One region of the Streptomyces cyclosori genome, then DNA from elsewhere that is predicted to be linked to it. Evidence: riboswitches for the same ligand, from Rfam matches in the RefSeq annotation. Region 1 holds a riboswitch; each other region holds the start of a gene.
The links. A riboswitch is a leader RNA that binds a small molecule or an ion and turns the genes downstream of it on or off. The one in region 1 is predicted to bind cyclic di-AMP.
Positions count from the first base shown of each region.

Region 2: linked by a shared signal. The riboswitch ahead of AB5J87_RS16650 (M23 family metallopeptidase) and the one ahead of AB5J87_RS05980 (peptidoglycan DD-metalloendopeptidase family protein) in region 1 are both predicted to bind cyclic di-AMP.
Region 3: linked by a shared signal. The riboswitch ahead of AB5J87_RS03935 (transglycosylase SLT domain-containing protein) and the one ahead of AB5J87_RS05980 (peptidoglycan DD-metalloendopeptidase family protein) in region 1 are both predicted to bind cyclic di-AMP.
Region 4: linked by a shared signal. The riboswitch ahead of AB5J87_RS21045 (transglycosylase family protein) and the one ahead of AB5J87_RS05980 (peptidoglycan DD-metalloendopeptidase family protein) in region 1 are both predicted to bind cyclic di-AMP.

Region 1 covers NZ_CP163520.1:1,331,449-1,339,196, reverse strand. The annotation lists gene AB5J87_RS05990 (tyrosine-protein phosphatase) at 1-600, opposite strand, end outside; gene AB5J87_RS05985 (alpha-galactosidase) at 774-2,879, shown strand; cyclic di-AMP (ydaO/yuaA leader) riboswitch at 3,323-3,486, shown strand; gene AB5J87_RS05980 (peptidoglycan DD-metalloendopeptidase family protein) at 3,491-4,387, shown strand; gene AB5J87_RS05975 (SGNH/GDSL hydrolase family protein) at 4,519-5,310, shown strand; gene AB5J87_RS05970 (NAD-dependent epimerase/dehydratase family protein) at 5,362-6,354, opposite strand; gene AB5J87_RS05965 (polysaccharide deacetylase family protein) at 6,481-7,272, opposite strand.
Region 2 covers NZ_CP163520.1:3,760,939-3,768,686, reverse strand. The annotation lists gene AB5J87_RS16680 (GlxA family transcriptional regulator) at 1-302, shown strand, start outside; gene AB5J87_RS16675 (isochorismatase family protein) at 932-1,558, shown strand; gene AB5J87_RS16670 (helix-turn-helix domain-containing protein) at 2,147-3,019, shown strand; tRNA gene AB5J87_RS16665 (tRNA-Met) at 3,097-3,170, shown strand; gene AB5J87_RS16660 (hypothetical protein) at 3,314-3,595, shown strand; gene AB5J87_RS16655 (PP2C family protein-serine/threonine phosphatase) at 3,746-4,840, shown strand; cyclic di-AMP (ydaO/yuaA leader) riboswitch at 5,080-5,227, shown strand; gene AB5J87_RS16650 (M23 family metallopeptidase) at 5,290-6,315, shown strand; gene AB5J87_RS16645 (aldo/keto reductase) at 6,403-7,347, shown strand; gene AB5J87_RS16640 (PrsW family intramembrane metalloprotease) at 7,408-7,748, opposite strand, start outside.
Region 3 covers NZ_CP163520.1:882,519-890,266, forward strand. The annotation lists gene AB5J87_RS03900 (ABC transporter permease) at 1-400, shown strand, start outside; gene AB5J87_RS03905 (GntR family transcriptional regulator) at 507-911, shown strand; gene AB5J87_RS03910 (DEAD/DEAH box helicase) at 960-2,447, opposite strand; gene AB5J87_RS03915 (cold-shock protein) at 2,683-2,886, opposite strand; gene AB5J87_RS03920 (beta-glucanase) at 3,260-3,973, shown strand; gene AB5J87_RS03925 (DUF2993 domain-containing protein) at 3,995-4,729, opposite strand; gene AB5J87_RS03930 (TetR/AcrR family transcriptional regulator) at 4,723-5,322, opposite strand; gene AB5J87_RS03935 (transglycosylase SLT domain-containing protein) at 5,437-6,246, opposite strand; cyclic di-AMP (ydaO/yuaA leader) riboswitch at 6,251-6,436, opposite strand; gene AB5J87_RS03940 (oxidoreductase) at 6,802-7,713, opposite strand.
Region 4 covers NZ_CP163520.1:4,730,906-4,738,653, forward strand. The annotation lists gene AB5J87_RS21010 (YfhO family protein) at 1-214, opposite strand, end outside; gene AB5J87_RS21015 (glycosyltransferase family 2 protein) at 404-1,429, shown strand; gene AB5J87_RS21020 (GtrA family protein) at 1,426-1,860, shown strand; gene AB5J87_RS21025 (SurA N-terminal domain-containing protein) at 1,922-2,581, shown strand; gene AB5J87_RS21030 (nucleoside triphosphate pyrophosphohydrolase) at 2,604-3,593, shown strand; gene AB5J87_RS21035 (cytochrome P450) at 3,597-4,871, shown strand; gene AB5J87_RS21040 (transglycosylase family protein) at 4,992-5,972, shown strand; cyclic di-AMP (ydaO/yuaA leader) riboswitch at 6,232-6,431, shown strand; gene AB5J87_RS21045 (transglycosylase family protein) at 6,434-7,111, shown strand; gene eno (phosphopyruvate hydratase) at 7,437-7,748, shown strand, end outside.

The DNA.
Region 1 (7,748 bases):
GAGGTAGTCCGCCTCGATGGCGTCCCGCTCGACGCCCACCGCGAGCAGCGAGACCGCGATGGAGAGCCCGGCGCGGTCCTTGCCGGCCGCGCAGTGCATCAGCGCCGGGACGCTGTCCTCGGCGAGCGCGTGCAGCACCCGGCTGTGCTCGGCGGTGCGCTGCCGGATGATCGTGCGGTACGAGTCGGCCATCCGGTCGGCGCCGCGGCTGCCGGAGAGGACCGACCGCAGCTGGTCGAGGTCGCCGTCGCGGACCATCTTCCAGAACTCCGCCCCGTCGGCGGGGTCGGTCAGCGGTATGTTCACGTTGCGCACGCCCGGCAGCTCGACGTCGGGGCCTTCCAGGCGCTGGTCGGCCGCGTTGCGGAAGTCGAAGACGGTGTGCAGGCCGAGGCCGGCGAGGAAGGCCGCGTCCGCCGCCGTCGCGTGCGCCAGGTGACCGCTGCGGAAGAGTCGGCCGTGCCGCACCTGGCGGCCGTCGACGGTCGGGAGTCCGCCCACATCACGGAAGTTGCGCACCCCGGAGAGCTCGGGTTCGGTCGAATCGGTCGAAGGGGCCTGCGGAGTCTGCTGGGTCACGGGGGCTCCTGATGTGGTCATAGACGCTCGCGCTGGATCATCCCGACGATACGACATGGATTCCCGGGGCAATCATCTCGGCGGACCGGCGGGAAAGCGACCCCCGCGCACCCGTTGCCCCGGCTGGCCCCGGCCCCCGATCCTGTCTCTGGTGTTCGTGCCTGTTCGTATGTGCGCGGAATTGAGGGATCGCGATGATCGAAACCGGTGGCGGGGGAGGGCTCTGGCTCCTCACGGGCCGCACCAGTGGTTATGCCCTGCACCTCACGGACCGTGCGGAACTGCTGCACCTGCACTGGGGCCCCCGGCTGACGCTCGCGGACGCCGAGGAACTGGCCGCCGAGCCGCAGCGGCCCCCCTGGCCCTTCGAGTCACCACTGGATGGCCGGGAGGAGTACGTGGTGGAGGGCGGCCCCCGGTTCGTGCGCCCGGCGCTCTCCGTGCGGACCCCGGACGTACGGGGGACGCAGTGGCGCTTCGAGGGCGTGCGGGTGGACGCGGACGCCGACGAACTGCGCCTGCGCTTCACCGACCCCGTGCACCGGCTCGGGATCACCCTGCACTACCGGATGCGCGACGACAGCGATGTGGTCGAGCGCTGGACCACCCTGCGCCACGAGGGCGCGCCCGGCGACCCGCACGTGGAGGTGCTGCGCGCCGACGCCGCCGTCTGGACCCTGCCCGCGCGGGACGGCTGGCGCCTCGGCCAGCTGCACGGCCGCTGGGCCGCCGAATCCCGGCTCGTGCGCTCCCCGCTCACCCCCGGCGACAAGGTCCTCGGCAGCCGCCGGGGCCACACCGGCCACCAGCACCTGCCGTGGGTGGCCCTGGACGCCGAGGGCGCCGCCACCGAGGAGAGCGGCGAGGTGTACGGCTGCGCCCTCGGCTGGTCCGGGTCCTGGCGCATCGCCGTACAGCACCTGCCGGACGGCGGGGTGCAGATCGGCGGGGGCGCCGGGTACGACGACTCCGGGCTGCTGTCGCTGGCGCCCGGCGAGTCGTACACCAGCCCCGTCTTCGCCGGGCTGTGGAGCGCCGGCGGCTTCGGCGGCGCCAGCCGGGAGTGGCACGCCTGGCAGCTGGCCCGGGTCGTCCCGGACGCCGGGCGCACCCGGCCGGTGCTCTTCAACTCCTGGGAGGCGACCGGGTTCGACATCGGCGAGCCGCAGCAGCGCGCGCTCGCGCGGCGGGCCGCCGCGCTGGGCGTGGAGCTCTTCGTCGTCGACGACGGCTGGTTCGGCGCCCGCACCCACGACGGGGCCGGACTCGGCGACTGGACGCCCAACCCGGACCGCTTCCCCGGCGGTCTGGGGCCGCTCGCCGACGAAGTGCACGCGCTGGGCATGGAGTTCGGGATCTGGGTGGAGCCGGAGATGGTCAACCCGGACAGCGCCCTGTACCGGGCCCACCCGGAGTGGGTGCAGCACCACCCCGGGCGCGCCCGGACCGAGTTCCGCAACCAGCTGGTGCTCAACCTGGCCCGCCCGGACGTGCGGGAACACCTCTGGGAGCAGCTGGACGGCCTGCTGTCGGGCGCGCCCGTCGACTATGTGAAGTGGGACTTCAACCGCTGCTTCACGGACGCGGGCTGGCCCGGCGAGGCGTATCCGGCGCGGCTGTGGACCGCGCACGTGCACGGGCTGTACGGCCTGCTGGACCGGCTGCGGGCGGCCCACCCCCGGGTCGCCTTCGAGTCCTGCTCGGGCGGCGGCGGCCGGATCGACCTGGGGATCCTCTCCCGTACGGACCAGGTGTGGACCTCCGACAACACCGACCCGCTGGACCGGCTCGCCATCCAGCACGGCTTCAGCCAGCTGCACCCGGCCCGGGTGATGGCCGCCTGGGTCACCGACAGCCCCAACACCCAGCTCAACGGCCGCCGCAGCAGTCTGCGGTTCCGGTTCGTCAGCGCGATGGCCGGGGTGCTGGGCATCGGCGGCGACCTCACCCGCTGGAGCGAGGCCGAACTCGCCGAGGCGCGCGACTGGGTGGCGCTGTACAAGGAGATCCGCGAGGTGGTGCAGCTCGGTGCCCAGTACCGGCTGCGCGCGCCGAGCGGCGGGCTGAGCGCCGTCCAGTACGTGCGGGGCGGGGAATCCGTCGTCCTCGCGCACCTCCAGGCCCAGCACCACGGGGAGCGGCCCCCGCCCGTACGGCTGCGCGGTCTGGATCCGGCGGCGGCCTACCGCTGCGAGGAGACCGGGGCCGTGCACGGGGGAGCGGTATTGCTGCACCGGGGCCTGGAGACGGGGCTGCGGGGCGATCTCGACGCGGCGGTGTTCCGGTTCCGGCGGGTGTGAGCGGATCAAGGAAAGCGAATTCAAGATCCGAATGCGGTGGAGATCCGCGGCGACCGCCTCGGGTGATTTCCCCGGGTGTTTTCCCGGAGCGAGATGCTCGCCAAAACTGGACAGAACGGGGCGTTGGTGTGCATGGCGGATGAATCAGGGTGGAACTTTCGCCCGGATTGGGCGATTTGACAAAACCTGTCCATCTCCCCGGCGGGACGGGGAGGTTGCCCGTGAGCAGCGTCATATCCGTGACGTTCCGTGGTGGCGGCCCCGAATGAATTCCCCCGTCCGGCCGGGCCTGTTGAGAGTTCCGGTCGACGCAGGGTGACCGCAATTCCCCGGTCAATTACGGGCCGGGAATGCGGACGGCGAATGGGCACTTGTCGCGGCCCGCCGTACTCGCTTACGGTCACCGCAATCCGGGTGGACCGCCGAATCCTGCCACCGTCCGGAATCCGCACTCATCCACGCCCGGCAGGAGCGGGGGACCCAGGTAGTCGCCGTACCGGAATTCCGGCACGGCTCGGGGTGAAGCCGGAGCGCCGCACTCGGTGCCGAGGCCGGGCATCTCCCGCCCGAACCCGACAGCTCACCTCGCAGGCGCCGGAGAGGAATCCGCCATGCCCGCGAAGGGTAAGCACCGCCGTCCCAAGTCCAGCCCCGTCACCCGGGGCATGGTCGCCGCCGGCACCGGCGGCGCCGCACTCGCCATCCCGCTGCTCGGTGCCACCGGCGCGCACGCCGCCGCCAAGCCGGCCGCCCCCGTCGCCGCGCCGCAGACCGTCCGCGCCGCCGCTCCGGCCGCGGCCCAGCAGGCCGCCCCCGCCACGTACGAGGTGAAGTCCGGCGACTGCCTCTCCCGGATCGCCGAGGACCACCGGCTCGGCGACTGGCACCGGCTCTACCGGGACAACCGTGACGTCGTCGGCGCCGACCCGTCGCTGATCCGGCCGGGCATGAAGCTGACCCTCGGCGCCAAGCCCCGGGCCGCCGCCCCGCAGGACACCGCGCGCACGTCCGCCGAGCGGGCCCCGGCCACGGACCCGTCCGCCTCCGGGGCGGCCCCGGCCGAGGCCGCGACCACGGCCACCACCGGCCAGGGCACCGCCTCCGGCTTCCGCGCCCCGCTCGACAGCGTCAGCATCGGCACCCCCTACCGCATGGCCGGGTCGATGTGGTCCAGCGGCTACCACACCGGCGTGGACTTCGCGGCGGAGACCGGCACCCCGGTGAAGGCCGTCGGCGCGGGCACGGTCGTCTCGGCGGGCTGGGGCGGCGCGTACGGCAACCAGGTCGTCGTCCGGCACGCCGACGGCATGTACTCCCAGTACGCCCACCTCTCCCAGCTCGCGGTGGCCGAGGGGCAGAGCGTCACCGAGGGGCAGCAGCTCGGGCTCTCCGGCGCGACCGGCAACGTGACCGGCCCGCACCTCCACTTCGAGATCCGCACGACCCCCGACTACGGCTCGGACGTGGACCCGCTGGCCTACCTCCGCCAGCAGGGCGCCAGCCTCTGACACCCCGTCATCAAGTGCGCTCCCGGTCCGTATTCCCGTCGGCGAAAACTGACCGGGTGGCCTATATCACCCCTCGTCAACCCCTCCTTACGGTCGCGTAGGTCACATCCGTAAGGGAAAGATATGGTCTCGTGGCAGACGATTCGAGATCATTCAGCAGCGGTACGTTCGGGTCGTACACGGCGATCGGCGACAGCTTCACGGAAGGCGTCGGCGACCCCGGCCCGGACGGGGCGTTCGTCGGGTGGGCGGACAGGTTCGCCGTGCTACTGGCAGACCAGCGACCGGAGGGGGCCTTTCGCTACGCCAATCTCGCGGTCCGCGGCAGGCTCCTCGACCAGATCGTCGAGGAGCAGGTGCCGCGGGCCAAGGAGCTCGCGCCCGACCTGGTGAGCTTCTGCGCGGGCGGCAACGACATCATCCGGCCGGGCAGCGATCCGGACGACGTGGCCGAGCGCTTCGAACGCGCGGTGGCCGATCTGAAGAGCGCGATCCCCACGGTCATGGTGACCACCGGGTTCGACACGCGCGGGGTGCCCGTCTTCAAGCACCTGCGGGGCAAGGTCGCCACCTACACCGCGCACGTGCGGTCCATCGCCGACCGCTACGACTGCCCGGTGCTCGACCTGTGGTCGCTGAAGTCCGTGCAGGACCGGCGCGCCTGGGACGACGACCGGCTGCACCTGTCGCCGGAGGGGCACACCCGGGTCGCGCTGCGCGCCGCCCAGGTGCTCGGCCTCGACGTGCCGGCCGACCCCGACCAGGAGTGGCCCCCGATGCCGCCGCGCAACACCCTCGAAGTGCGGCGCGACGACATCCACTGGGCGCGCGAGCACCTGGTGCCGTGGATCGGACGGCGGCTGCGGGGTGAGAGCTCGGGCGACCACGTGGAGCCCAAGCGCCCCGACCTGCTGCCCCTCTGACGGACCGTCACGGCGGACGCACGGCTCGGCACCCGGGCTCCGGACGGGCCCTCAGCCGTGCAGCAGCGCGCGCTCCGTCTCCGGGTCGAGTCCGACCCGGGGACGGTCCGGCCGCTGCGGCGCCTCGCCGCCGATCGACTCCAGCCACGCCCAGGTGTCCGCGACCGTCTCCGCGACGGGCCGGCAGCGCAGCCCCGACAGCACGGCCTTCCACACGTTCGAGCGGTGCATCGTGTCGTAGAGCTCGCCCGGCGGGATCCACACCGGCAGATGGTTCCACGGCTCGACCCCGGCGGCCAGCACCGGCTCCGGGTCCGTCCAGCGCAGCTCGGCCGCGCCCCCGGTGACCCGCGCGCACGCTTCGAGCAGCTCGCCCATGGTGGTGTGGTCCTGCGGGCAGACCAGGTTGTACGGGCCGCAGAGCCCGAAGTCGGCGGCGCTGACGATCCACTCCGCCAGATCGCGCACGTCGATGAACTGCACCGCCAGCTCGCGCGGCCCCGGGGCGAGCACCGCGCCGCCGCGCGCCATGCGGCCCAGCCACCACGGCAGCCGGCCGATGTTCTCCCAGGGCCCCAGGATCAGCCCGGCGCGCACCAGCAGCGACCGCTCCGGCCCGAACTCCTGGACCGCCGCCAGCTCGCCGCCCCGCTTGGCCCGCGCGTAGTCCACCTCGCCCCCGTCGTCGGGCGAGCCCTCGACCAGGGGCGCGCTCTCGTCGGCCCCGGCCGGGCTCGGGTGCGCGTACACCGACCGGCTCGACACGTACACGTACCGGGCCGCGCGGCCCTGTGCCAGCAGCCGTGCCGCGTCCCGGACCGCCGACGGCGCGCCCGACCAGGTGTCCACCACCACGTCCCACCGCCCGTCGGCGAGCGCGGCCAGACCGCCCTCGGCGGTCCGGTCGCCGTGCAGCGCGGTCACTCCCTCGGGCGGCTCGTGGCGGCCCCGGTGGAAGACGGTCACCTCGTGCCCGCGTGCCCGCGCGGCCTCGGCGACGGCCCGGCCGACGAACTCCGTCCCACCCAGTATCAGCAGCTTCATGCGGCAACTGTGCACGGCGGCAACGGTCCTGAGAACCGTTGCACGCCGAGGGCGGAATCCGCCGAGGGCGATCGCCGCCCGGCCGCGGCGGCGCGGGGCGCGGGCGCGCGGGGGAGGGGCGGGTGCTCAGGGGCGGTAGAGCTGGCCCGGCTTGGGTGCCGCCGGGGCGAGCAGCTGGGGCACGGTCACGAAGGTGAAGCCGCGCTCCTTGAGGGCGTCGATGATCCCGGGCACGGCGGGCACGGTCCCGTCGTAGATGTCGTGCAGCAGGATGATGCCGTCGCGGCCGGCCTGGTCGAGGATCCGCTCGGTGATCAGCGCCGAGTCATTGGTGGAGTAGTCCTTGGCGGTGGCGCTCCACAGGATCTGGGAGAGCCCCAGCTCCTTGCTGACCTTGGTGACCTCCTTGTTGGTACGGCCCTGCGGGGGCCGCATCAGGACCGGCTCGCGGCCGGTGAGCTCCGCCACCGCCTGCTGGGTCCTGTCGAGCTCCTCGCGTATCTCGGCGGGCTTCAGCTTGTCCAGACGCTCGTGCGACCAGGTGTGGTTGGCGACCTCATGGCCCTCCTTGGCGATGCGGCGCACGGTGTCGGGGTACTTCTCGACGTGGTTGCGGCCGAGCAGGAAGAAGGTGGCGGGCACCTTCTTCTCCTTGAGGGTGTCGAGCAGTTGGGGCGTCTTGGGGCCCGGCCCGGCGTCGAAGGTCAGGGCTATGCACTTGGCCTTGTGGCAGTCCACCCCGCTCGTCGCCGCGCTCTGGGCGACGGCCTTGCCGTCCAGCGCGTCGGTGCGGGCGGAGCGCGGCGAGACGGCGTTGTCGCCGCAGCCCGTGAGCGTCAGCCCGAGCGCGGCCACGGCGACCAGCGCGGCGGCGGCCCGCCCCCGTCCCCGACGGACTTCGGACTTGCTGCTGCGCATGGCGCGACTCTCCTTCGGCGTGGACAAGAACATGTCCCGGACTATACGCGAGGTGTATACACGCAATTCATAGTGGGGTGGGTCGGGCGCCCGCCGACCGTGGGGGACGGCGGTGGCCGTCCGGTCGTACGGGGACGGCGGCGCGGCTGTACGGGGGCGCGACCTGGCCGTACGGCGTTGCCGGCCCGGCTGTAGGGGGACGGTGACCAGGCCATGTGGCGTCGGCGACCTGGCCGTACGGGGACGGTGGCCAGGCCGTACGGGGATGGCTGCCCAGCCGTACGGGGACGGCGGTGCGAGCCCGGCGCGCGGCGGGCGCCGACGTCACTTCTGGCCGGACGCCGCCGGGCCCGAACCCTTGCGCCGGGTCGTGGCCCGGCGCTGCGCCGCCGCGGCGCGGGCCGCCGCGAGCTGTGCGGCGGCCGCGTCCTTGCGGCGGGAGCCACCGCCGTTCCTGCCACCGGCGGGGGCCGCCT
Region 2 (7,748 bases), 2.4 Mb from region 1:
GGATCGCCGAGCACCTCGACGGCGACCTCTCGGCCGAGGCGCTGGCCGCCCGCATGTGTCTGAGCGAGCGTCACTTCGCCCGGGTCTTCCGGCAGGAGACGGGCCTCAGCCCGGCCGGATACGTGGAGGAGGCCCGGGTCGAAGTGGCCCGGCGGCTCCTGGAGACGACCGACTCACCGCTCGAACGGGTCGCCGCCACCGCCGGGTTCGGGTCGGTGGAGACGCTGCACCGGGCGTTCCGGCGCAGGCTCGCCACGACCCCGGCGGCTTACCGGCGCCGCTTCCGTACGCGGGGCGGCTGAGCGGGGCCACCGCTCCGGCGGCCCCACCGGCGCCGCCTCCGCACCCGGGCGGACAGGGCCGGGGCCGCGTCCGGGCCCGGGTCGACCGAGCGGGGGCCATGTCCACGCCCGGGCTGACCGAGTCGGGGCTACGTCCACACCCGGGCGGGCAGGGCCGGGGCCGCGTCCGCATCGGGCGGCCAGAGCCGGGGCCACGTCCGTACGCGGGCCGGTCGAGCCGGGCCATGTCCGCATCGGGCCAGCCACCTCCGCGCCCGGACCGGCCGAGCCGGGCCACCTCCGCACCCGGGCCGGGCATCCCGGGCCACCCCTCCCGAACCCCGCCCGATCACCCGCCCCATTTATGACGCCTCGTCATTTGTAGTTCCCAGGGCCCCTTTTCCGCCCCCGAACCCATCAATCCAGCCACCCGTCCCGCCCGGTGAGCGGTCGCTCCGCCATGTCCGTTCGCCATTCCGCGAAGTCGTTCGCGGCGATGTCCGCCCCGATTTCCGCGGCGAAACATCCACAGAAATGTCCCCGGCGATCTCCCCGGTGATCTTCCCGACGATCTTTCAGGAGATCGCCCCGGAGATCCCCCCCCCAGAAAGCGGAGAGTTCTCCTCCGCAAAAACACGGAAGGCAGTTCCATGAGCAACGCGTCCACCCCCTCCACCCCCCTCCGCGACGTGGTCGGTCTGCCCGGGCACCCCGCCCGGCTGAGCGAGTCCGTCCTCGTCCTCATCGACTTCCAGAACACCTACCGCACCGGCGTCATGGCCCTGGAAGGCGCGGAGGAGGCCCTCGCGGCGGGGGCCCGGCTGCTGGCGCGGGCCCGGGCCGCGGGTGTGCCGGTCGTGCACGTGATCAATGACGGCGGCGAGGGCGGCCCGTACGACATCCGCGCCCACATCGGGTCCCTGAGCGACGAAGTCGCCCCGGCCGACGGTGAGACGGTCGTGGTGAAGCAGTTCCCGAACGCCTTCCACGACACCGAGCTGGAGCAGGTCCTGACCGGGCTGGGCGCGGCCCCGGGCGACGGGCGGGACCTGGTGCTGGCCGGGTTCATGACCCACATGTGCGTCGGCTTCACCGCCCAGGGCGCCTTCAACCTCGGCTACCGGCCCACCGTGGTCGCCGAGGCCACCGCCACGCGCCCGCTCCCCGCCCCGGACGGCACGGTCCTGCCCGCCGCCGCGCTCCAGACCGCCGCCCTGACCACGATCACGGATCTGTTCGGTGTGGTCGCGCCGACCGTGGACGGGCTGCCCGACTGATCCCCGCGCACCGCGTACGCGTACCGCGCACCTGGACGAGGGGGCCACCGGATACGCGGGTACGCCTACGCGGGTACGAAGACGGCCGGTGCCGTGGTGTCGCCCAGAGGGCGAGCTCCACGGCACCGGCCGTTTCAACCCCGGCCCGCATGCCGGGGCTGGCCGGAGACGGGGGAATGTTGCTCTCCGGCGCGCCGCGGGCGGCCGGTGTCGAGGACGCGCTGTGTGGCGATTGTCGACACCGGCCGCTGTCTTCGGGGTACGTGCCGCGGCGGTCACCCCGCGGCACGGGGGGCGGCCGTCGTGTCCCGGACGGGCGGGCGCCGGGCCGGTGTTCGAAAACACACCAAGCAACCGCTTCCACCTGGGCATACACGTACGAAACCCGTGAGGGGTTCGTGCGGACCAGTGTGGAGGGGTACCCCGCCCCATTTCCAGGGGGCTGAATTGCAGATAATGATCCAGCCATCAACATTCGGCCCCCGTTCCCGCGAAACCCTGTTCCGCGGGCGGGGACCCCGGCAGAAAGCAGCCCGGCCGACGAGAGTTCCCCCCCCCCCACCGCCAGCCGTTCGTCCCCGTCCCCCCGTGAACGAAGGTCCCGTCTTGCCGCTCGCCGCCCGCGACCGCATGTCGCTGAAGACCCTCCTGCAGGAGCGTCGCGCCGCCATCCACCCGGAGTCCGCGGGCTTCCCGCCGCGGCAGGCGGGGCCGGGGCGGCGGGTCGCCGGGCTCAGCCAGGAGCAGATGGACCTGCTGCTCGAACGCACCCCGGGCACCTACAACCGGTTCGAGAACGGGCAGCTCAACGCCACCGCCGAATTCCTGACCAATGTGGCGCGGGTGCTCCGGCTCAACGAGCAGGAGTGGGCGTTCCTGTGGCGGCTGACCCGCCGCGAGTACCCGCCGTACACCCTGCACCGCGACTCGGGCATGTCGGTGCCGGGCGTCTGGCAGCGGGTCGTGGAGCAGATCGACGGCGCGATGGCCTACATCACCGACGCCGCCTGGAACCTGCTCGCCCACAACAGGGAGTTCGCCGCGCTCTTCCCGTGCGGCGAGGTGCCGGCCAACACCCTGCGGTGGATGACCCTGGACCCGCAGGCGCGCGAGGACACCCTCACCGACTGGGAGAACCGCTGGGCGCCGATGGTGCTGCCGCAGCTGCGGCACGGGGTGGAAATGCGGCCCAACGACGTCGAGTTGAGACGGCTGGAGGAGGAGATCCAAGCCGATCCGGTCGCCGGTCCGCTCTACCGGGAGACGGGCGCGACGCCGGTTCCCTTCCCGGACGGCTCCGAGCGGCCCATCCGGCACGCGCTGTACGGCCCGGGCTGGGTCACCACCTGCGTGGCCGAGCCGGTCACCTCGCCGGGAGCCCGGATGATGCTGCTCCTCTACACCCCGGGCGCCTCGCTGGTCAGCCGCAATCCGGTGCTCAGCTCCCCGCTGACCAGCTGAGTCACGGGACGGACGGGGTCCCGGGCGCCGGTTGGTACGGAGCACGGCTCCGGATGGCGTAGAGTTGTGTTTACCGACGCGGGGTGGAGCAGCTCGGTAGCTCGCTGGGCTCATAACCCAGAGGTCGCAGGTTCAAATCCTGTCCCCGCTACTGAAGTCCCAGGGCCCGGCACATGAAAATGTGCCGGGCCCTGGGCGTTTTCCGGGTGCGCGGGGGCCCCGGGGCCTTCCGGGTGTACGCGGAGCGGCGGCGGGCGTACCGGAAGGTGTACGTCCAGTAGTCTCTCGCGCACCATGCGTGAGCGTACGGCGGGGTTCCTGGCGGCGATGGCGCGGCGGAAGGTGCCCGCCGTGCCGCTCTTCCTGGCCCTGTGCGCGCTTCTGATCGCCCTCAGCCTGCCGCTGTCACCGCTCGTCCCCGCGATGCCCGCCCCCGGGCACGCCAAGGGCGGGGTGCCGTCGGTGCACGGCGACCCGGCGGCCCGGCGGCACGCCCGGGGCACCTGCGTACGGGGACGGGCCGGGCCGCGCCGGTGCCGGGCGCGGCTGATCGCCACCGGGGCGGACCGGCGCTGACCCGGTTGGCCGAGGCGGGCTCGCCGTGCGACCCGGTCCCCGGGAGCCTGGTCAGGGGCGACGTCGGCGGCCCGGCGGACGGGCAGGAGACCACAGGTGCGGCAGTTCGGAGACGGCGGTGGCCGGGAGGGCGCCCGGTGCCGGGCGCTGATGCGGGTGCTGCCCTGGCTGCTCCTGGCCTCCGGGCTCGTCCTCGACCTGGCCACCCCGCCCGATCTCACCGGGGCCGCGCTCTTCGCGGCGGCGCCGATGATCGCCGCCCCGTTCTGCGGCCGGCGCGGCACGGCCCTGGCGGGGGCCGGGGCGGTGGCGGCGGTGCTGATCGCCGAGCGCTACCACGACATCCCGAGCACCGGTGAGGCCGTCAGCGAGCTGTTCACCGTCTTCACGGTCGCCGTGCTCGCCCTCTTCACCCACCGCATCCTGCGCCGCAGCGGCGAGCGGCTGGCCTCCGCGCGGGTCATCGCGGAGACCGCCCAGCGTGCGGTGCTGCCCACCCCCGCCGACCGCATCGGCGGCCTCCAGGTGGCCGCGCGGTACGAGGCGGCGCAGGCGGACGCGTTCATCGGCGGGGACCTGTTCGCCGTCCAGGACACGCCGTACGGGGTGCGGCTGGTCGTGGGGGACGTGCGGGGCAAGGGGCTTGAGGCGGTCGAGGCGGTGGCCGTGGTCATCGGGGCGTTCCGGGAGGCCGCCGAGCAGGAGACGACCCTGGAGGCGGTGGCCGGGCGGCTGGAGCGGGCGCTGGCGCGGGAGGGCGCCCGGCGCAGCGGCCTGGACGCGGTGGAGGGGTTCACCACCGCCGTGCTCGCCGAGGTCCCGCGCGGCGCCGCCACCGTACGGCTGGTGAACCGGGGCCACCCCGAACCGCTGATGCTGCACGCCGACGGGGTGCTGGACGCGCTGGTCCCGGCCGATCCCGCGCTGCCGCTGGGGATGGCGGAGCTGGGGGTGTGGCCGGACCGGGCGCAGACGTACCCCTTCCCGGCCGGGGCGACCCTGCTCTTCTACACGGACGGGCTGTCGGAGGCGCGTTCCGTCGAGCCGCCCGGGGTCTTCTACGACCCGTACGAGCGGCTGCGCGGCCGGATCTTCGCCGGTCCCGACGGGGTGCTCCAGGCGCTCGTCGACGACGTCCGGCGGCATACGGGCGGGGGCGCCAGCGACGACATGGCGCTGCTCGCGGTCGGCCGGCCGGGGGTGGGGCAGCCGGAGCGGCGGCGGACGATGCCCGTGGTGCCGTGACGGACCCGCCGTGACGGACCCGCCGTGACGGACCCGCCGTGTCCGTGGTGCCGTGCCCGTGGCGCCGGGCGAACCCGTCATGACGGACCGTAGTCGAACGGCGCCCCTGCGCATAACAATTGACACACCGTCAGCAGTTGTCCCCAACGATCACCGGGAACGGCTTGGAATCCGGTCCGCCTGTCTATTAACGTTCGATAACGCAGCGCGGTCGTCCCAGCCGTCGCAGAAGGCGGCACCGTGCGCGTGCGCCGAATCCCGCAAGGGAACCGGGGAACCACCAACTTGGGGTGAATCGGACACGTCCGCGTCCGCGCGGAACGCCCGTAGGAGACCTTCCTGCTCCGAACCCGTCAGCTAACCCGGTAGGCGAGAAGGAAGGAAAGGAGTGCGCCTCCGTGGCGTCCAACGAGCCTGCCCTCGGCACCCAGCCGCTTCCCCCCGTCTCCCTGTACGGGACCGCGCCCAGTGACACCGAGGTGTGGGAGGAGTGGAACCCCACCGAGGAGTCGGTCGCCGTCCGGGGCCGGCACCGCGTCGCCAAGCAGCGCGGCGGACTCGCCCGCAGCTCCACCGTCCTCGGCGTCGGCGTCATCGCGGCCGTCGGCGCGGGCGGCATGGCCAGCGCCCAGACCAAGCCCCCGGTCTCCATATCCCTGCCCGACTCCGTCGCGGACAACCTCCCCGACGTGAAGTCCCTGCCGGGCGTGGGCACCCTGATCGCCGACCTGGCCGGGGACGACGAGCGCGACGACACCCCGGCCGACCGGGCCGACCGGGCCGTGGCCGCCGCCCCGCTCACCATGGCCGGGGTCTTTGGCGCCGACGCCGAGAAGGGCGCCACCGGCGCGGGCGAGGCCCTGCGCGCCCGCATCCTCCAGCAGGCCGAGCACCAGCAGGCGGACGCCGAGGCGGAGGCGCGGGCCGTCGCCCAGAAGGCCGCGGCCGAGTCCGCGGCGCGCGAGGCGAAGGCCGCTTCGAGCGCCGCCGAGCAGAAGGCGGCGGCCGAGAAGAAGGCCGCCGAGGAGGCTGCCGCCAAGAAGGCGGAGGAGGCGCGGCTGGCCGAGCTGGCCAAGAGCTTCTCGCTGCCGGTCGGCTCGTACACGATCACCTCCACGTTCGGCGAGGCCGGCTCGATGTGGTCCTCCGGCCACCACACCGGCCTCGACTTCGCCGCCCCGACCGGCACCCCGCTCAAGGCGATCCACGGCGGCACGGTCAAGTCGGCCGGCTGGTCCGGCTCGTACGGCTACCGCACGGTGATCGAGCTGTCGGACGGCACCGAGCTCTGGTACTGCCACCAGTCCTCGATCGCGGTCAGCGCGGGCCAGCAGGTCTCCACCGGCGACACCATCGGCCGCGTCGGCGCCACCGGCAACGTGACCGGCCCGCATCTGCACCTGGAGGTGCACACCCCGGGCGGCACGGGCATCGACCCGATGGGCTGGCTGCGGTCCAAGGGGCTCAACCCGTAACAACGCGGCCCCTTCCGTCGCCGAGGCCGTCCGCGACGGGCTTCGGGTGCCCGGAATACCCGTGCCCCGCAGGCCCGTTGCCCCCCTATGACCTCACTGCGCCCGCTCGGTGCCTCCGATCTGTCCGTCTTCCCGCTCGCCCTCGGCGGCAACGTCTTCGGCTGGTCCGCCGACGAGACCGCCTCCTTCGCCGTCCTCGACGCCTACACCGCCGCGGGCGGCAACTTCGTGGACACCGCCGACACCTACTCGTCCTGGTTCCCGGGCAACGAGGGCGGTGAGTCCGAGACGATCATCGGCAAGTGGCTGGCGGCGCGCGGCAACCGCGAGGACGTCGTCGTCGCCACCAAGGTCGGCGCCCACCCCAAGTTCAAGGGGCTCGCCGCGCCGACCGTCAAGGCGGCCGCCGAGGAGTCGCTGCGCCGCCTGGGCACCGACTACATCGACCTGTACTACACGCACTTCGACGACGAGTCCGTCCCCGTCGAGGAGATCGTCACCACCCTCGACCAGCTCGTACGGGAGGGCAAGGTGCGGGCGGTCGCCGCCTCCAACATCTCCCCCGAGCGGCTCCAGGACTCGCTGGACTTCGCCGACCGCGAGGGCCTCGCCAAGTACGTGGCGCTCCAGCCGCGCTACAACCTGGTCTCGCGCGGCAGCTACGAGGGCCGCCTCCAGGACACCGCCGCCCGCTCGGGCCTGGCCGCCGTCCCCTACCCGGCGCTCGCCTCCGGTTTCCTGACCGGCAAGTACCGGCCGGGCGCGAGCGTCGCCAGCGTCCGGGCCGAGGGCGCGGGCCAGCACCTGGCCACCGAGCGCGGCCAGAAGGTGCTGGCGGCGCTCGACCGGATCGCGCGCGAGCGCGACGCCGAGATCGCCACGGTCGCGCTCGCCTGGCTCGCCGCCCAGCCGACCGTGGTCGCCCCGATCGCCTCGGCCCGCACGGTCGACCAGCTGCCCGCGCTGGTCGCGGTCGCCGACCTGGAGCTCACCGACGCCGAGCTGAGCGAGCTGAAGACCGCGTCGGCGTAGCGGGCGCGGTCGGTGCGGGTCCGGGGCCGTACGGGTCGGCGCGGGCGCCCGTCGTGCGGGTCAGCGCAGGTACGGGTCGTACGGGGGTCCCCACGGCGTACGCGGATCGGGGGAGCCGTCCTGGGGCGCCTGGGAGGGAGGCGCCCAGGTGGCGGAGCCGTACGGGGTCCACGTCTCGTAGGGGTGCGGCGCCCGCGGGCCGTACGGCTGGGGCTGGCGGGGGATCCAGATGCGGCCCGCCGCGCCCGCCGCGTACAGCAGCGCCGGGCCCGCCACCTCCTTGCGCTCCCACAGGTGGTGCAGCAGCTCCTGCTCGCGGGCGAGGAAGTCGGGGCCCGCCGAGGTGCGCCGGGCCCGGTGGCGCAGGAACGCCAGCGCCGTGGCGAACGCCTCGTACTCCG
Region 3 (7,748 bases), 450 kb from region 1:
CATCGGCACCCTGGTGCGGCGCGCGGCGACCGCCATGACGCTCACCTTCGTCGCGTCGGGCGCCTTCCTGCTCCTCTTCGACTACCTGAAGCCCCGGCTCGCCACCCCGCACCGGATGGCGTTCCCCCTCGACACCGACCCCCCGGCCGCGCTCTCCCACGTCTACCAGGTCGACCAGTGGGTCGGCACGGCGTCCGGCAAGGTCTACGGGTACGGCACCTGCGTCCACTCCGACATGAAGGAGTGCCGCGCCCGCCTCGGGATCGTCAACTCGGTCTGGGACTACTTCACTTACGACCAGCGGGCCCCCATGCAGTGGACCGCCGCGGGGCTGCTGCTCGGCGGCACCGCCGTCCTGGTCGCCCTGATCGTGTGGCGGGCCCGCCGCCGCGCCTTCTGAGCGGGCACGACGCCCGGGCCCGCGCCGGGGAATGCGGCGCGGGCCCGGGCACGTACCGGCATAGGCTGTGCACACACCGTACGCGGGACGAAGGGAGGCAGACGCCGTGGTCGTGTTCCGCATAGACCGCCGTGGCGGTCTGCCCGCCTACCTCCAGATCGTCCAGCAGGTGGAGCAGGCGCTGCAGATGGGCGCTCTGGCCGAGGGCGACCGGCTGCCTACCGCCGCCCAGGTCGCCGCCACCACCAAGGTCAACCCCAACACCACCCTCAAGGCGTACCGGGAGCTGGAGCGCGCCGGTCTGGTGGAAGTGCGCCAGGGCGCGGGCACGTTCATCACCCGCTCGCTGGCCACCCCGCAGACCGCGCCGGAGTCTCCGCTGCGGGGGCGGCTCGGTGAGTGGATGCGCGAGGCCCGTGCGGCCGGGCTGACCGAGCACGACGTGTCGACGCTGTTCACGGCGCTGCTGGCGGAGACGTTCCAGCCGTCCGAACCGACACCAGCGCCCTGAGCACCGCCGCCCGAGCCCGCCCGGTCAACCGCCGGGCGGGCTCGCGCGCTACGCGGAGCGCCGCACCCGGGCCGCCTTGCGGGCCTCGGCGAGGCGGGCGGCCTCGGTGGTGCGGCGGGATCCACCGGAGCGGCCGGGCCGGCCCGGCGTGGTGCCGATGCCCCGGAAGGGCGCGTTGCCGCTCTTGGGGCGCTCGGCCGCCGGGGCGCCGCCGACCGGGACGCCCGACGGGGTGCGGGCACCGGTGATCCGGCTCAGCGCCGCCTCCCCGGAGCGCACCTGGGTGATCTGCGGCCGGATGCCCGCGTCCGCCATCAGCCGGCTCACGTCGCGGCGCTGACCGGGGGTGACCAGGGTGACGACGCTGCCGGACTCCCCGGCGCGCGCGGTACGGCCGCCCCGGTGCAGATAGTCCTTGTGGTCGCTGGGCGGGTCGACGTTGACCACCAGGTCGAGGTCGTCGATGTGGATGCCCCGGGCCGCCACGTTGGTCGCCACCAACGTGGTGACGTGGCCTTCCTTGAACTGGGCGAGCGTGCGGGTGCGCTGCGGCTGCGACTTCCCGCCGTGCAGCGCGGCGGCCCGCACCCCGCTGCCCATCAGGTGCTTGGTGAACTGGTCCACCGCGTGCTTGGTGTCCAGGAACATGATCACCCGGCCCTCGCGGGCGGCGATCTCGGTGGCGGTGGCGTACTTGTCGGCGCCGTGCACCTGGAGCAGGTGGTGTTCCATGGTGGTGACCGCGGCGGCCGACGGGTCGACCGAGTGCACGACCGGGTCGTGCAGATAGCGCCGCACCAAAAGGTCCACGTTGCGGTCCAGGGTGGCCGAGAACAGCATCCGCTGCCCGTCCGGGCGCACCAGGTCGAGCAGCTCGGTGACCTGCGGCATGAAGCCCATGTCGGCCATCTGGTCGGCCTCGTCCAGGACCGTGACGGCCACCTGGTCGAGCTTGCAGTCGCGCCGCTCCACCAGGTCCTTCAGCCGGCCCGGCGTGGCCACGACGACCTCGGCGCCGGAGCGCAGCGCCTTGGCCTGTCGGCCGATCGACATGCCGCCGACGACGCTGGCGACGCGCAGCCGCAGCGACCGGGCGTACGGGGTGAGCGCGTCGGTGACCTGCTGGGCCAGCTCCCGGGTGGGGACGAGGACCAGGGCCAGCGGCTGCTTGGAGTCGGCGCGCTTGCCGGCGGTACGGGCGAGCAGGGCGAGGCCGAAGGCGAGGGTCTTGCCGGAGCCGGTGCGCCCGCGCCCCAGGACGTCGCGGCCCGCGAGCGAGTTCGGCAGGGTGGCCGCCTGGATGGGGAACGGCTGCTCCATGCCGAGGCCGGTGAGCGTGGTGAGGAGCTCGGCGGGCATGTCCAGGTCGGCGAACGCCTCGACGGGCGGCAGGGCCGGGGTGACGGTGGCGGGCAGGGCGAATTCGCCCTTCTGGGCGGCGGGACGGCGGGGGCGCGTGCCCCGGTCGTGCCCGGCGGAGCCGCCGCCCTTGCGGGCGCCGAACGAGCCGCCGTTCGTGCGGGCTGACCGGTTCATGGAGAACCTTCCTCGATATGGCACGCATCGAGGAATTCGCGGCAGGATTCGCTGCCCTGGAATCGCAAGAACGAGCCGGAAGTAAAAACGAAAATAAATTCGGTGGGCGGTGGGGCAACCATTCGGTGCCGGGCCGCGGAATTCCTTCGCACGCGGCGGCCCACAGACAGCAACGAGCTGGGGCCCGTACACAAGGTGCGGGCCCCAGCTGCGTCAAACCTGTGCCTCAGTGGCTTCAGGCGGGGGTGATGTTCTCCGCCTGCGGGCCCTTCTGGCCCTGCGTGACGTCGAAGTTCACCTTCTGGCCCTCCTGGAGCTCACGGAAGCCCTGGGCGGCGATGTTGGAGTAGTGGGCGAAGACGTCCGGGCCGCCGCCGTCCTGCTCGATGAAGCCGAAGCCCTTTTCCGAGTTGAACCACTTCACGGTGCCAGTAGCCATGTCATATCTCCTTCGGGGCAGTGCCCTGGGGCCCGCACTGTGCGAACCCCGGCGTCGCCGTGATGATTGCCCCGTCCGGAACGATGTCCGGAAATACAAAAATGCCCGGCGGGGTTAGCCCACCAAGGCACTTGAAGTCTTTGGGAACCACAACTGCAACTGGGATCAACAGTAGCACGGCAGGCGCGCCCCGTACAGCAAATGTCGACCCTTTCCGGGACCCGCCCCCGCTCGCCGTCCACATTGTGAATATTCCCGCGCCATGGCAACAGATATTTGCTTACGTAAAGCATACTGCCGGGTAACGCGAGGTGGCGTCCGCGTGCGGTGCGGCTTCCCCGGGGCGCCGCCGCGCCTGTGCCAGAGTGTGGCCGTGCTTCCCGAGGCTCCGCCGCTCCCCGTCCTCACGGCCGACTTCGGCTCCCCCGCGCAGTGGGTCGCCGGCCGCTCCTGGGCCTACCCCGACGGCGGCCCCGTCAACCCGGACGACGACAAGCTGGACCATCTCGTCGCCGACCCCGCCTACAGCCGCGACGGCGTCTTCCGCGCCCGGCGCCGCCCCGACGGGCTGTGGGACACCGGCCTGCTGACCACCGAGGGCAGCGACGAGGACATCATGGTGCGCGCGGGCGACGTCCTGGAGGCGCGGGTACGGCTGCCCGGGGTGCTCGGTGCCTGGCCCGCCATCTGGACCTGGCGGGACGGCGGCCAGGAGATCGACGTGTTCGAGTACCACCCGGACAACCCCGATCTCCTGGAGCTGAGCAACCACGTCAGGGACGCCCACCTCTACCACCGCGACCCGGCCGTGGCCCCCGGGGCCTTCGTCGATCTGCGGGTGGAGTTCGGCGCGCGCTCCGTCTCCTGGTGGGTGAACGGCGCCCTCGTCTTCGCCGACCGCCGGGGCGTGGGCCGCCGCTGGCACGCCCATCTGATCGTGAACCTCTCGGTCAGCGCGGGCCGTTACCACCCGCCGCCCCCGCCGGAGGCGACCGAGATGTCGTTCGAGGTGCCCGCGCTGCGGGTGTGGTCGCCGCGCCACCGCCTCTGGCGGCGCGTCATCTCCGTACCGCCGCCCAGGCGGTGAGTCCCGCACGGGGGTGGCCGCTCAGGCGCGGCCGTCCGTGCGGAAGGTGACGTCCCGGCCCGCGAAGGTGGCCGTGAGGCCCTTCTCGTCGGTGGTGACCGAGGTCAGGGCCAGCCCCGCCGGGATGCCGTCCAGCCTCAACTCCCGCTCCAGCGCGCCCGTGACGAGGGACCGCAGCCCCTTCGGCAGATCGCCGGCGACCCGTACGTCGCGCAGGGCGATGGCGCGGTCGCCCGCGACGGTCACCCGGGCGCTGGCGGTGGCCCGGCCGAGCAGCGGCAGGGTGGTGGTGGCCGCCACGCGGGGCGCGGCCTTCGTGCTGTCGGCGCTGTAGGCGACGTCGAAGCCGAGCGCGCCGCTGAGGTCGCGGTAGGAGAGGAAGGCGGTGGCCCGCGCGGAGTCCGCGTGCGCCTCGGTGGCGTCGGCGGAGCGGCGCAGCCGGTCGAGCTCGACGTTCAGCGTGGTGACGGGCAGCCGGCCGCCGTCACGGCCCGCGGGTATGTCGGCGGCCTCGATGTCGACGCGGTCGAGGGTGCCCCCGGCCAGCTGTGTCAGTACGGGGAAGCCGTGCACCCGCACGTGCGGCGCGGAGGCGAGGCGCTGCGCCCGCTGGAACGCGTCGGCCGTACGGTGCTCGGTCCAGGCCGCCGCGGCCCGGTCGCCCCCGACGGTCACCGCGGCCAGCAGGGCCAGGATCACGGGGTACTTGCGCCGGCCGCGCAACGCCCGGCGGGCCGCGGTGCGCGGGCTCAGCACGCCGCGCCCCCGTCCCGTACGGCCGTCCGGGTGGCGGCGGTGCCGCACGCGGCCCGGAAGGCGTCGAGCAGCGGGGCGCGCAGCAGGTCGTCCGGAACGTCCTGGCGGGCGGCGACGGTGCTCAGCAGACCGGTCACGGCGAGCTGGGCCCGGATCGTGCCCGCGAGGTCGGCCGGGTCGGCGAAGGCGGCCAGCGTCTCGGTGCGGTGGTCCCCCAGGTCGCCCAGGCCCGCCACCCCGGCGAGCGCGCCGGGCAGCACCGGCAGCCCGGCGTTGAAGAGCAGGGCGAGCCGGGAGCGGTGGCGCAGGGCCAGCTCGACCAGGTCGGCCGAGGCGCGCCGCTGCCGCTCGGGCCCGGGCGCCAGCGCGGCCCAGGTGGCGCGCAGGGCGGCGAACTCGGTGAGCGGCCCGGTCAGCGTCGCCGCGAGCAGCCGCTCCTTGGACGGGAACCGGTGGAGCAGACCGGTCTTGGAGTATCCGACGCGGTCCGCGATCTCCTGCACGGACGTGCCGAGATAGCCCCGCGCGGTGAAGAGCGCGGCGGCGGCCTCGACGATCTCGGCGTCGAGTTCGGCGCGGGTGGGGCGTGGCATGGCGGGCCTCCCTGGTCCCGGTCACGCTAACAGACCACATGGTCCGTCATGGACCATGTGGTCTGTCCCGGCGTCCGGCAGCGGGTGCCGCCGCGGCCCGGTGGGCGCCGTTGCTCAGTAGGCGCCGTTCACGTTGTCGATCGAGCCGTAGGTGCTCGCCGCGTAGTTGCAGGCGGCGGTGATGTTGGCGACCGGGTCGTAGCTGTCCAGCGAGGTGCCGGGCACGTGGAACGCCTGGAAGGTGGGGTCGATGACCTGGAGGAGGCCCTTGGAGGGCGTGCCCGCCACCGCGTTGGAGTCCCAGTTGTTGACGGCCAGCGGGTTGCCCGAGGACTCGCGCATGATGTTGCGGTAGATGCCCTCGTACGAGCCGGGGATGCCGTGCTGGGCCATGACGTCCAGCGACTCGCGGATCCAGCCGTCGAGGTCGTTGCTGTAGCGGGTGGTCTTCGCCACGGCGGCCGTCGTCTGCTGGGGCGGGGTGCCGGTGCGCGCCGAACGGTCGGCGCGGGCCGCGGTGGCGGTCCGGGCCTCGCCGCCCCGCGCCTTCGCCGCCTTGCCCACCGACAGTTTCAGACCGGGGTGGATCAGGGTCGGGTCGGCGCCGATGGCCTGCCGGTTGTCCTGGTAGAGCTGCTTCCAGCCGCCGCTCACCCGCAGATCGTCGGCGATCTTGGCAAGGGAGTCACCGGCGACCACGGAGTACGACGTCGGGGCGGCCTTGGCCGGGGCGAGCGGCAGCGTGGCCGCGACGGTGTGCGCCGCTGTCGTGCCGGCGGCGACCGCGTGCGCGGCCGGTGCCGCACCGGCCGTGGTGGCGCCCATCACCGGAATGATGAGCGCGGCGCCGCCGGTGCCCGCGGCGGCGATGCCCCGGGTGAGGGAGCCGGACTTGGGACGGCGGTGCTTACCCTTTGCAGGCATGGCGCATTCCTCTCGTGCGCCTGCGGGGTGAGCTGTCGGGTTCGGGCGAGAGCTGCCCGGCCGCGGTGGGCGCGACTTCACCCCGAGCCGTTCCGGGATCCGGATCCGGCGGCCTACCTGGGTCCCCCGCTCCTGCCTTTTCCTGTGTGGGAGGTATCCGGGCAGCGGCAGGATTCGGCGGTCCGTCCGGATTTGAAGGTGACCGTAAGCGAATTCCGCCGGACGAAACAAGGCCGTCAATTCACCTTGGTTCCCCGAAGAAAGATCCACCGGAAGAACGGCATTCCGGACGTCAGTACGGTGCGCCCCCAACTCGCCGTCCAGGGAACGGAAATGAGGGCGTACGCTTGCCGCGCACGCCCTCACCCACGTGACCCAATTCACTTGCGGGCCGCGAAATACAATTGCCCCGACGCCGAGCAAATGAAAGGTTATTTCGCCTTACTGTCACCAACGGGCACATTGGCGTAATAGCAGAGCAAGAGCCCTGCTCCGGACCATTTCGGACAAGAGGGTGCGATCGGGTCGGGGCGGGCCGGCCGTGGGGCCCGGCCGTCAGCGAACCGCGTCGAGCAGCGCCATCTCGTCGGCGGTCAGCCGCAGGGCGCCCGCCGCCACGTTCTCGGCGAGGTGGTCCGGGTTGCCGGTGCCGGGGATCGCCAGGACGTGCCCGCCCTGCCCGAGCGTCCAGGCCAGCCGGACCTGGGCGGGCGTCGCCCCGTGCGCGCGGGCGACGGCGAGGACGGCGTCGTCGTCGCCCGCGCCGTCCGGTGCCGCGCCGCCCTCGCGGCCCTCACCGGCGATGGCGAAGAACGGGACGAACGCGATGCCCTGCTCGCCGCAGATCCGCAGCAGGTCCCCGGACCGGTCGGGACGACTGGCCAGCCCGTACCGGTTCTGCACGCACACCACCGGCGCGATGGCCTGGGCCTCGGCCAGGTGCTCGGGCCCGATGTTGGAGAGGCCGAGGTGGCGGATCAGGCCCGCCTCGCGCAGCTCGGCGAGCGCGCCGAAGTGGTCGGAGAGGGGCCCTGGGCCGTTGAGCCGCAGATTGACCACGTCGAGGTGGTCGCGGCCGAGCTGGCGCAGGTTCTCCTCGACCTGGCCGCGCAGCTGCCCGGGAGTGGCCCAGGGCAGCCAGGCGCCACTCGCGTCGCGCCCCGGGCCGACCTTGGTGACGATGGTCAGCTCGTCCGGGTAGGGGGCCAGGGCCCGGTTGATCAGCTCGTTCGCGGACCGCAGGCGCGAGAAGTAGAAGGCGGCGGTGTCGATGTGGTCGACGCCGAGCTCGACCGCGCGCCGCAGCACCCGGATCGACTGCTCGCGGTCGCGCGAGCTGCCGAGGTCGAAGGCGGCGCTGCCGGTCAGGCGCATCGCGCCGAATCCCAGGCGGTTGACGGTCCGGTCCCCGAGCGTCCAGGTACCGGCCGCCGCCGCGTCGACCGTCTGTGTCGTCTTCGTCGTCATGAGCGCAGTGTGCCATTGGCCCTGCGGGACATCCG
Region 4 (7,748 bases), 3.4 Mb from region 1:
GGTGGGCGTGGAACGGGACGAACTGGTTGCCCAGGTCGTTGACGCCGCGGGTGTGCCGCCCGAAGGGGAAGGTCCGGGCGACGGCGTCGGCGGCGCACACGGCGACGACCGTGATCAGCGCGGCGAGGGCGGACGCCCGCGCGCGGGGGCGGCCGGTCCCGGTGCGCACGGCCGGGGCGGCGGGGGGAAGCTGGACGGCTTCGAGAGTCGGCATGGGGATCCTCTGCTGTTCGCTGCCGTCGAATATGCCGGACCCGTGCACGTAAATCAGCGGCCCGGGCGTTCAGTTCACTTAATCGACGCCCCGCCGTCATTCGGTGAATCCGCCCGCGACGTCTGGCCCGGCTGTTCTTCGTTGACTGCCACAGCCGTACTCCGCACTCCGCGTCGACGGGGGAGAACCGTGCTCATCTCGATTGTCGTGCCCTGCTTCAACGAAGAGGAGATCATCGGCCGCTTCCATGATCAGGTGACCAAGGAAATCTCCCGGCTGGACGCCGAATTCGAACTCCTCTATGTCGACGACGGCAGCAAGGACCGCACGTTCGCGCTGCTCCAGGAGATCGCCGCCCGCGACCCGCGCGCCCGCTACGTCTCCTTCAGCCGCAACTTCGGCAAGGAGGCGGCGATGCTCGCCGGGCTGCGGCACGCCGCCGGGGACGCCGTGGTGATCATGGACGCCGACCTCCAGCACCCGCCGGAGCTCATCGCGCGCATGATGGAGCTGCACGCCCAGGGCAACGACCAGGTGATCGCCCAGCGCACCCGCAAGGGCGACCGGGTCACCCGCACCCTCACCGCGCGCCTCTACTACCGCCTGATCAACCGCCTCGTGGATGTGGAACTGGTCGACGGCGTGGGAGACTTCCGCATGCTCTCGCGCAGGACGGTCGACGCGGTGCTCGAACTGACCGAGTACAACCGCTTCTCCAAGGGGCTCTTCTCCTGGGTCGGATTCCCGACCGCCACGTTCGGTTACGAGAATGCGGTGCGTGAGCAGGGGCGTTCCGCCTGGACGTTCGGAAAACTGCTGAACTACGGCCTGGACGGGGTCATCTCGTTCAACAACAAGCCGTTGCGGGCCGCCGTCTATCTGGGCATGCTGCTGCTCGGGATCGCCATGGCGTATTCCGCGTGGATCGTCGGTGTCGCGATGGTGAACGGCGTGGACACCCCCGGATATGTCACCCTGATCGTGGTGGTGACCGCGCTGGCCGGAGTGCAGATGGTGATGCTGGGAGTGGTCGGCGAATATGTCGGCCGCATCTATTACGAGGTCAAGCGCCGCCCGCACTTTCTGGTGCAGTCGACGAATGTTTCCGGCCAGGACGGCGGAGTGCCCCGCCAGCCGGGCCGCGCCGGCCGGAACAGCGGCGACCGCGAGAACAGCGACCGTGGGAACAGCGACCGGGAGTTCGCCCGCCGATGAAGTCCGGAACCGCCGCCCAGATCGTGCGCTTCGCCCTGGTGGGCGTGGTGAACACGGGCACCTACTACGGCCTCTACCTGCTCTTCCTGCCCTGGGTGCCGTATGTGGTCGCGCACGTCACGGCCTTCCTGCTGGCCATGGTCGGCTCCTTCTTCCTCACCTCGTACTTCACCTACCGCACCCGCCCCACCTGGCGGAAGTTCCTGCTGTTCCCGCTGACCAACGCGGCCAACTTCGTGATCACCACGACCGGGATGTACGTCCTGGTGGACCTGCTCGGGCAGAGCAGCACCTGGGCCCCGCTGATCGCCGCGGCGGCGGCCATTCCGGTCACCTTCGTCCTCTCCCGGACGATCATGCTGCGGCCCGAGACCCCCGGGGCGGCCGAATCGTTGGGCGAATCAGTGGCCCGGGCCACTCCGACTGCCTAACATCGATCACCGCAAGGTCATCAGGTCGCTGCACTGTCGCACGATCCGCCGGGAGGCTCCTTTGCACCGCCGCCGTCGCACCGCACTCGCCCTCTCCGCCGCGCTCCTGGGCGCGGGACCACTCCTGGCCGCCTGCGGCAGCGAGGCCCATCCGGGCGCCGCGGCCGTCGTCGGGGGCGACCGCATCCCCGTCTCCGCGCTCCAGGCCCAGGTCAAGGACGTCCGCACGGCGCAGCAGGACTCGCCGCAGGCCGCCCAGCTGATCAAGAACACCGTGCAGCTCAGCCGCGCCAAGCTGCACGGGCTGATCTTCGACCGGGTCCTGGACCGGGCCGCCGCCGACGCGGGGGTGAGCGTCAGCCGCAAGGAGCTCCAGGACGCGCGGGCCGCGATGGCCCAGCAGTCGGGCGGCGCGAAGGCGTTCGCCGACATGCTGCTCCAGCAGCGCGGGGTCGCCCCGGACCAGATCGACGACGCGGTGCGCGAGCAGGTGCAGCTGACCAAGCTGGCCGCCGCGACCGGCGCCGACCTGTCCACGCCCGCCGGGCAGGCCGCCGTGACCAAGACCCTCACCGAGGCGTCGAAGAAGCTGAAGATCGACGTGAACCCCCGGTACGGCACCTGGGACGACAAGGCGATCCAGCTGACCGACCGGAAGACGCCGTGGATCGCCCAGCACACCAAGACCGGCCCCCAGCAGGACGCCGCGGTCACCGGCTGACGGGTCGGGGTAGGTTCGGGAGGTGACTCTCGAAGAACCCGGCCGCGTCGTCCTGCTCACCGCCAGCCACCGAGTGGCGCCCGGACTGCTGTCCTGGCCCGCCTGGCAGGCGCTGCGCGCCGCCGACCGGGTGCTCTGCGCCGACCCCGCCCACCCGCAGCTGCCCTATCTGCGGGAGGCGGGCGTCGAGGTCGTCACGGCCGCGCCGGACGCCCGGGAGCTGGTCGAGGCGTGCGCCGGGGGCCGCACGGTGATCGTGCTGGCCGCAGGCGAGGGCGACCGGCGGCTCACCGACGGGCTGGCCCGGCTCGCGGGCTCGGGCCGGGTCGCCATGCCGGACCTGGAGCTGCTGCCCGGCTCCTACGACCTGCCGGGCGCCCGCCTCCTCGACCTCGTCCAGGTCATGGACCGGATCCGGCGCGAGTGCCCGTGGTCGGCCCAGCAGACCCACAAGGGGCTCGCCAAGTACGCGCTCGAAGAGGCGTATGAGCTGGTGGAGGCGGTGGAGGAGGGCGACCGCGAGGAGCTGCGCGAGGAGCTCGGCGACGTCCTGCTCCAGGTCGTCTTCCACGCCCGGATCGCCGAGGAGGGCGACCCGGCGGACGGCTCGGAGCCGTTCTCGGTGGACGACGTGGCCGCGACGATCGTGGAGAAGCTGATCCACCGCCATCCGCACGTCTTCGGCGAGGAGCGGGCCGAGACGCCGGAGGAGGTCAGGGAGCACTGGCTGCGGCAGAAGGCGGCGGAGAAGCGGCGCGAGTCGGTGACCGACGGCGTCCCGCTCGGCCAGCCCGCCCTGGCGCTGGCGGCCAAGCTCGCCTCCCGCGCCCGCATCGGGGAGCTGGCGGTGCCGCTGCCCGCCGGGGAGGGCGCCGGCTACCGCCTCCTCGCCCTGGCGGTCGCCGCCGAGGCCGAGGGCGTGGACCCGGAGGCGGCCCTGCGGGCGGCGGCGCGCGCCTACCGCGACGCGATCCGCGCGGCGGAGGCGGCCCGCACGGCGGGGACGAGCTGAGCGATGTCCTGCCCCATGGAGCCCTCCGGGCCGGTTCCCGCCATGTTCACCTGGGAGTTCGCCACCGATCCGTACCCCGCGTACGGATGGCTGCGGGAGAACTCGCCGGTGCACTGGACCACGTTGCCCAGCGGCGTGGAGGCGTGGCTGGTGACGCGGTACGGCGACGCCCGGCAGGCGCTCGCCGACCAGCGGCTGTCGAAGAACCCGGCGCACCACGACGAGCGCGCGCACGCCAAGGGCAAGACGGGCATCCCGGGCGAGCGCAAGGCCGAGCTGATGACGCATCTGCTCAACATCGACCCGCCGGACCACACCCGGCTGCGGCGGCTGGTCACCAAGGCGTTCACCCCCCGTACGGTGGCCGAATTCGCGCCCCGGGTGCAGGAGTTGACGGACGCGCTGATCGACCGGTTCGCGGCGGGCGGCGAGGCCGACCTCATCCACGAGTTCGCCTTCCCGCTGCCCATCTACGCCATCTGCGACCTGCTCGGCGTCCCGCGCGAGGACCAGGACGACTTCCGCGACTGGGCCGGGATGATGATCCGGCACGGCGGCGGCCCGCGCGGCGGGGTCGCCCGGTCGGTGAAGAAGATGCGCGGCTATCTGCTCGAACTCATCCACCGCAAGCGGGAGGAGCCGGGCGAGGACCTCATCTCGGGGCTGATCCGGGCCAGCGACCACGGCGAGCACCTCAGCGAGAACGAGGCGGCGGCGATGGCCTTCATCCTGCTGTTCGCCGGTTTCGAGACGACCGTGAACCTCATCGGCAACGGGATGTACGCGCTGCTGCGCCACCCGGAGCAGCGGGCGCGCCTGGCCGCCTCGCTCGTGGCGGGGGAGACGGAGCTCCTGGACACCGCGGTGGAGGAACTCCTGCGCTACGACGGCCCGGTGGAGCTGGCCACCTGGCGGTTCGCCACCCGGCCGCTGAGCATCGGCGGCCAGGACATCGCCGCGGGCGACCCGGTGCTGGTGGTGCTCGCCTCCGCCGACCGCGACCCGGACCGCTTCCCCGACCCCGATGTGCTCGACCTCGGCCGCCGCGACAACCAGCACCTGGGCTACGGGCACGGCATCCACTACTGCCTGGGCGCGCCCCTGGCCCGGCTGGAGGCCAGGACGGCGCTGGCGACCCTGCTGCGACGCCTTCCTGACCTGCGGTTGGCGGTGGATCCTGCTGATTTGCGCTGGCGCGGCGGGCTCATCATGCGTGGACTGCGCACCCTTCCGGTCGAGTTCACGCCCGCCGTAACTGACGGTACGTCAAAACTGTGACTTTCGCGTTATCGCGGGTCCATCGACTTGTGACAAGCGTTCGAGTACGGCTACGTTCACCCCTCGACTCGACGGCTCCGCCTCAGCAGTCACAGACGTAGTCACACGGAAGGCCACAGCATGCGCTCCGGGAACGGACGGCACCGCCGACCCCGCCAGGCTCCCGCACTCGTCGTAGCGGCGGGGGTGACCGGCTCGGCCCTCGCCCTTCCGCTCTTCGCGGCGAGCGGCGCGAACGCCGCCTCCGCGACCACCTGGGACCGGGTGGCCGAGTGCGAGAGCGGCGGCTCCTGGAGCGCCGACTTCGGCAACGGCCTCTACGGCGGCCTCCAGCTCTCCCAGGAGACCTGGGAGACCTACGGCGGCACGGCGTACGCCGCCCGCCCCGACCTGGCCAGCCGCGCCCAGCAGATCGCCGTCGCCGAGAAGGTGCTCGCGGCGAAGGGCCCCCAGGCGTTCACCAGCTGCTCGGGGATCTCCGGGCTCACCCGGGGCGGCGGCGCGCCCGCCGTCGACCCCGGCGCCCAGCCCTCGCCCGCCGCCACGGCCTCCGAGGGGGCGGACACCTCCGCGACCCCCTCGGCGCCCGCCAAGGACACCGAGGCGCCCGCCGGGTCCGCCCCGGCCGCCTCCAAGCCGCCGACGGCCCCGGCCGCGCCCTCCGCGGGCAAGGACGCCCCGGCCGGGCCGAAGACCCCGGCCAAGCCGAAGGACGGGGCTCCGCGGACCGGGACCGGCGGCAAGCACCGGGGCACGCCCGACCCGGCCGAGAGCGGCACGCCCGCGGCCGGCGGCACCGGAGGCGCGACCGGCGACTCCGGCAATACGGACAGCGGTCGTGAAGCCGGACAGCACCCCTCGCGGGGCGACGCCGCCTCGCGCGAGTCGGACGAGGTGCTGAGCGGTCCGGGCGACTACACCGTCCGCCCCGGCGACAACCTGTGGGACATCTCGCGCTCGCACAAGGTCGAGGGCGGCTGGTCGGCGCTCTACAAGGCGAACGAGAAGACCATCGGCTCGGATCCCGATCTGATCCTGCCCGGTCAGAGCCTTGATCTGAACCTGGCAAAGACGGACAACCCGGCCCCGCCCAAGGGGTAGTTCAGGGGCCTATGTCCGCTTCTGCGCAAGTGAGACATGGGTCTCTTTCCGTCAACTGGCCTGCCCCGTCTGCCCGGTCCGTACGACACGCCCCCGACCTGCGGAAACAGGGGATACGGAGGGGTGGGCGGGGGCGATTTTTCCTTGATGGGCCCCTTTGAACATCAGGGGTTGGTGTGTTTACGGTCGGAGCGCTCGTCACCACGGGCCCCTTCGACCGGGAACGCCGAATCCTGCCGCCGGTCGCCGGGAACAGTCGACGCTTGACGCGCCGTAGGCAGGAGCGGGGGACCCAAGGTAAGTGCCGGGCCCGGCCGTTGAGAGACGTACGCCATGCGGCGGGACGTACGAGACGGCCGACGGGACCGGCTTGGGGTGAAGACGTGCCGAGAGGCGCGGCCGGGCCACTCACTCGCCCGAACCCGACAGCTCACCTCGCAGGCGTCGGTGAGGAGAACTCCATGCTGCTTTCCGGCAAGGGCAAGCACCGCCGCCCGTCCAAGGCCGTCCGCGTCGCCACGCTCGCCGGTGTCACCGGTGCCGCCGTCGCCGCCCCGCTGATGGCCGCGGGCAACGCCTCCGCCGCCTCCGTCGCCACCTGGGACGCGGTCGCCCAGTGCGAGTCCGGCGGCAACTGGTCCATCAACACCGGCAACGGCTACTACGGCGGCCTCCAGTTCTCGCAGTCCTCCTGGGCCGCGGCGGGCGGCACCCAGTACGCCTCCCGCGCCGACCTGGCCACCAAGGGCCAGCAGATCGCCACCGCCGAGAAGCTGCTCGCCATGCAGGGCCCGGGCGCCTGGTCCTGCGCCGGCGCGGGCAACCTGACCGCCGGCGGCTCGGCCGCGAACGTGGACACCTCCGGCTCGTCCGCCAAGCAGGCCGCCCCGAAGAAGGCCGCGCCCAAGGCCGCCCCGAAGGCCCAGCGCGAGTCCGCCCCGGCCTCCCGCGGCGAGTCCCGCCCGGCCCCGGTCAAGACCGGCGACGGCGAGTACAAGGTGAAGGCCGGCGACACGCTGGGCTCCATCGCCCAGGCCCACGGCGTCAAGGGCGGCTGGCAGAAGCTGTTCGAGCTGAACAAGGACGTCGTCAAGGACGCGAACCTGATCTACGTGGACCAGAAGCTCCACCTGAGCTGAGTCCGCCCGCGGTCCGGGGTGCCACGCCCGCGTGGCGCCCGCGGACCGCGCGGACCCGCTCACGCAGTTCCCCGCACCCCGGGCAGTCGGGGGCGCGGGGAACTGCGCGCTCGGGCCCCGCAGGTCTGCGGACGAAAGCGCACGCCAAGATCCACTCAGCCCACAGCTGAACCCGGAGGGCCGTGCTTTGTTTCGTTCAGGAACATTTTGCCCCCCGTTTCGTCCCACGGGCCGGTCGGTCGGCTGGCCGATGCTCCGGAGGCGGTTAGGCTCAGGGGTGCCGGACCACGCGGCCCGGCGTATTCGCATCACATCCCAGAAGGAGATGCTCGTGCCGTCCATCGACGTCGTCGTAGCCCGGGAAATCCTGGACTCCCGAGGCAACCCCACGGTCGAGGTCGAGGTCGGCCTCGACGACGGCAGCACCGGCCGTGCCGCCGTCCCCTCCGGTGCCTCCACCGGTGCCTTCGAAGCCATCGAGCTGCGTGACGGTGACCCCAACCGCTACCAGGGCAAGGGCGTCGAGAAGGCCGTCCTCGCCGTGATCGAGCAGATCGGCCCGGAGCTCGTCGGCTACGACGCCACCGAGCAGCGCCTGATCGACCAGGCGATGTTCGACCTGGACGCCACGGACAAC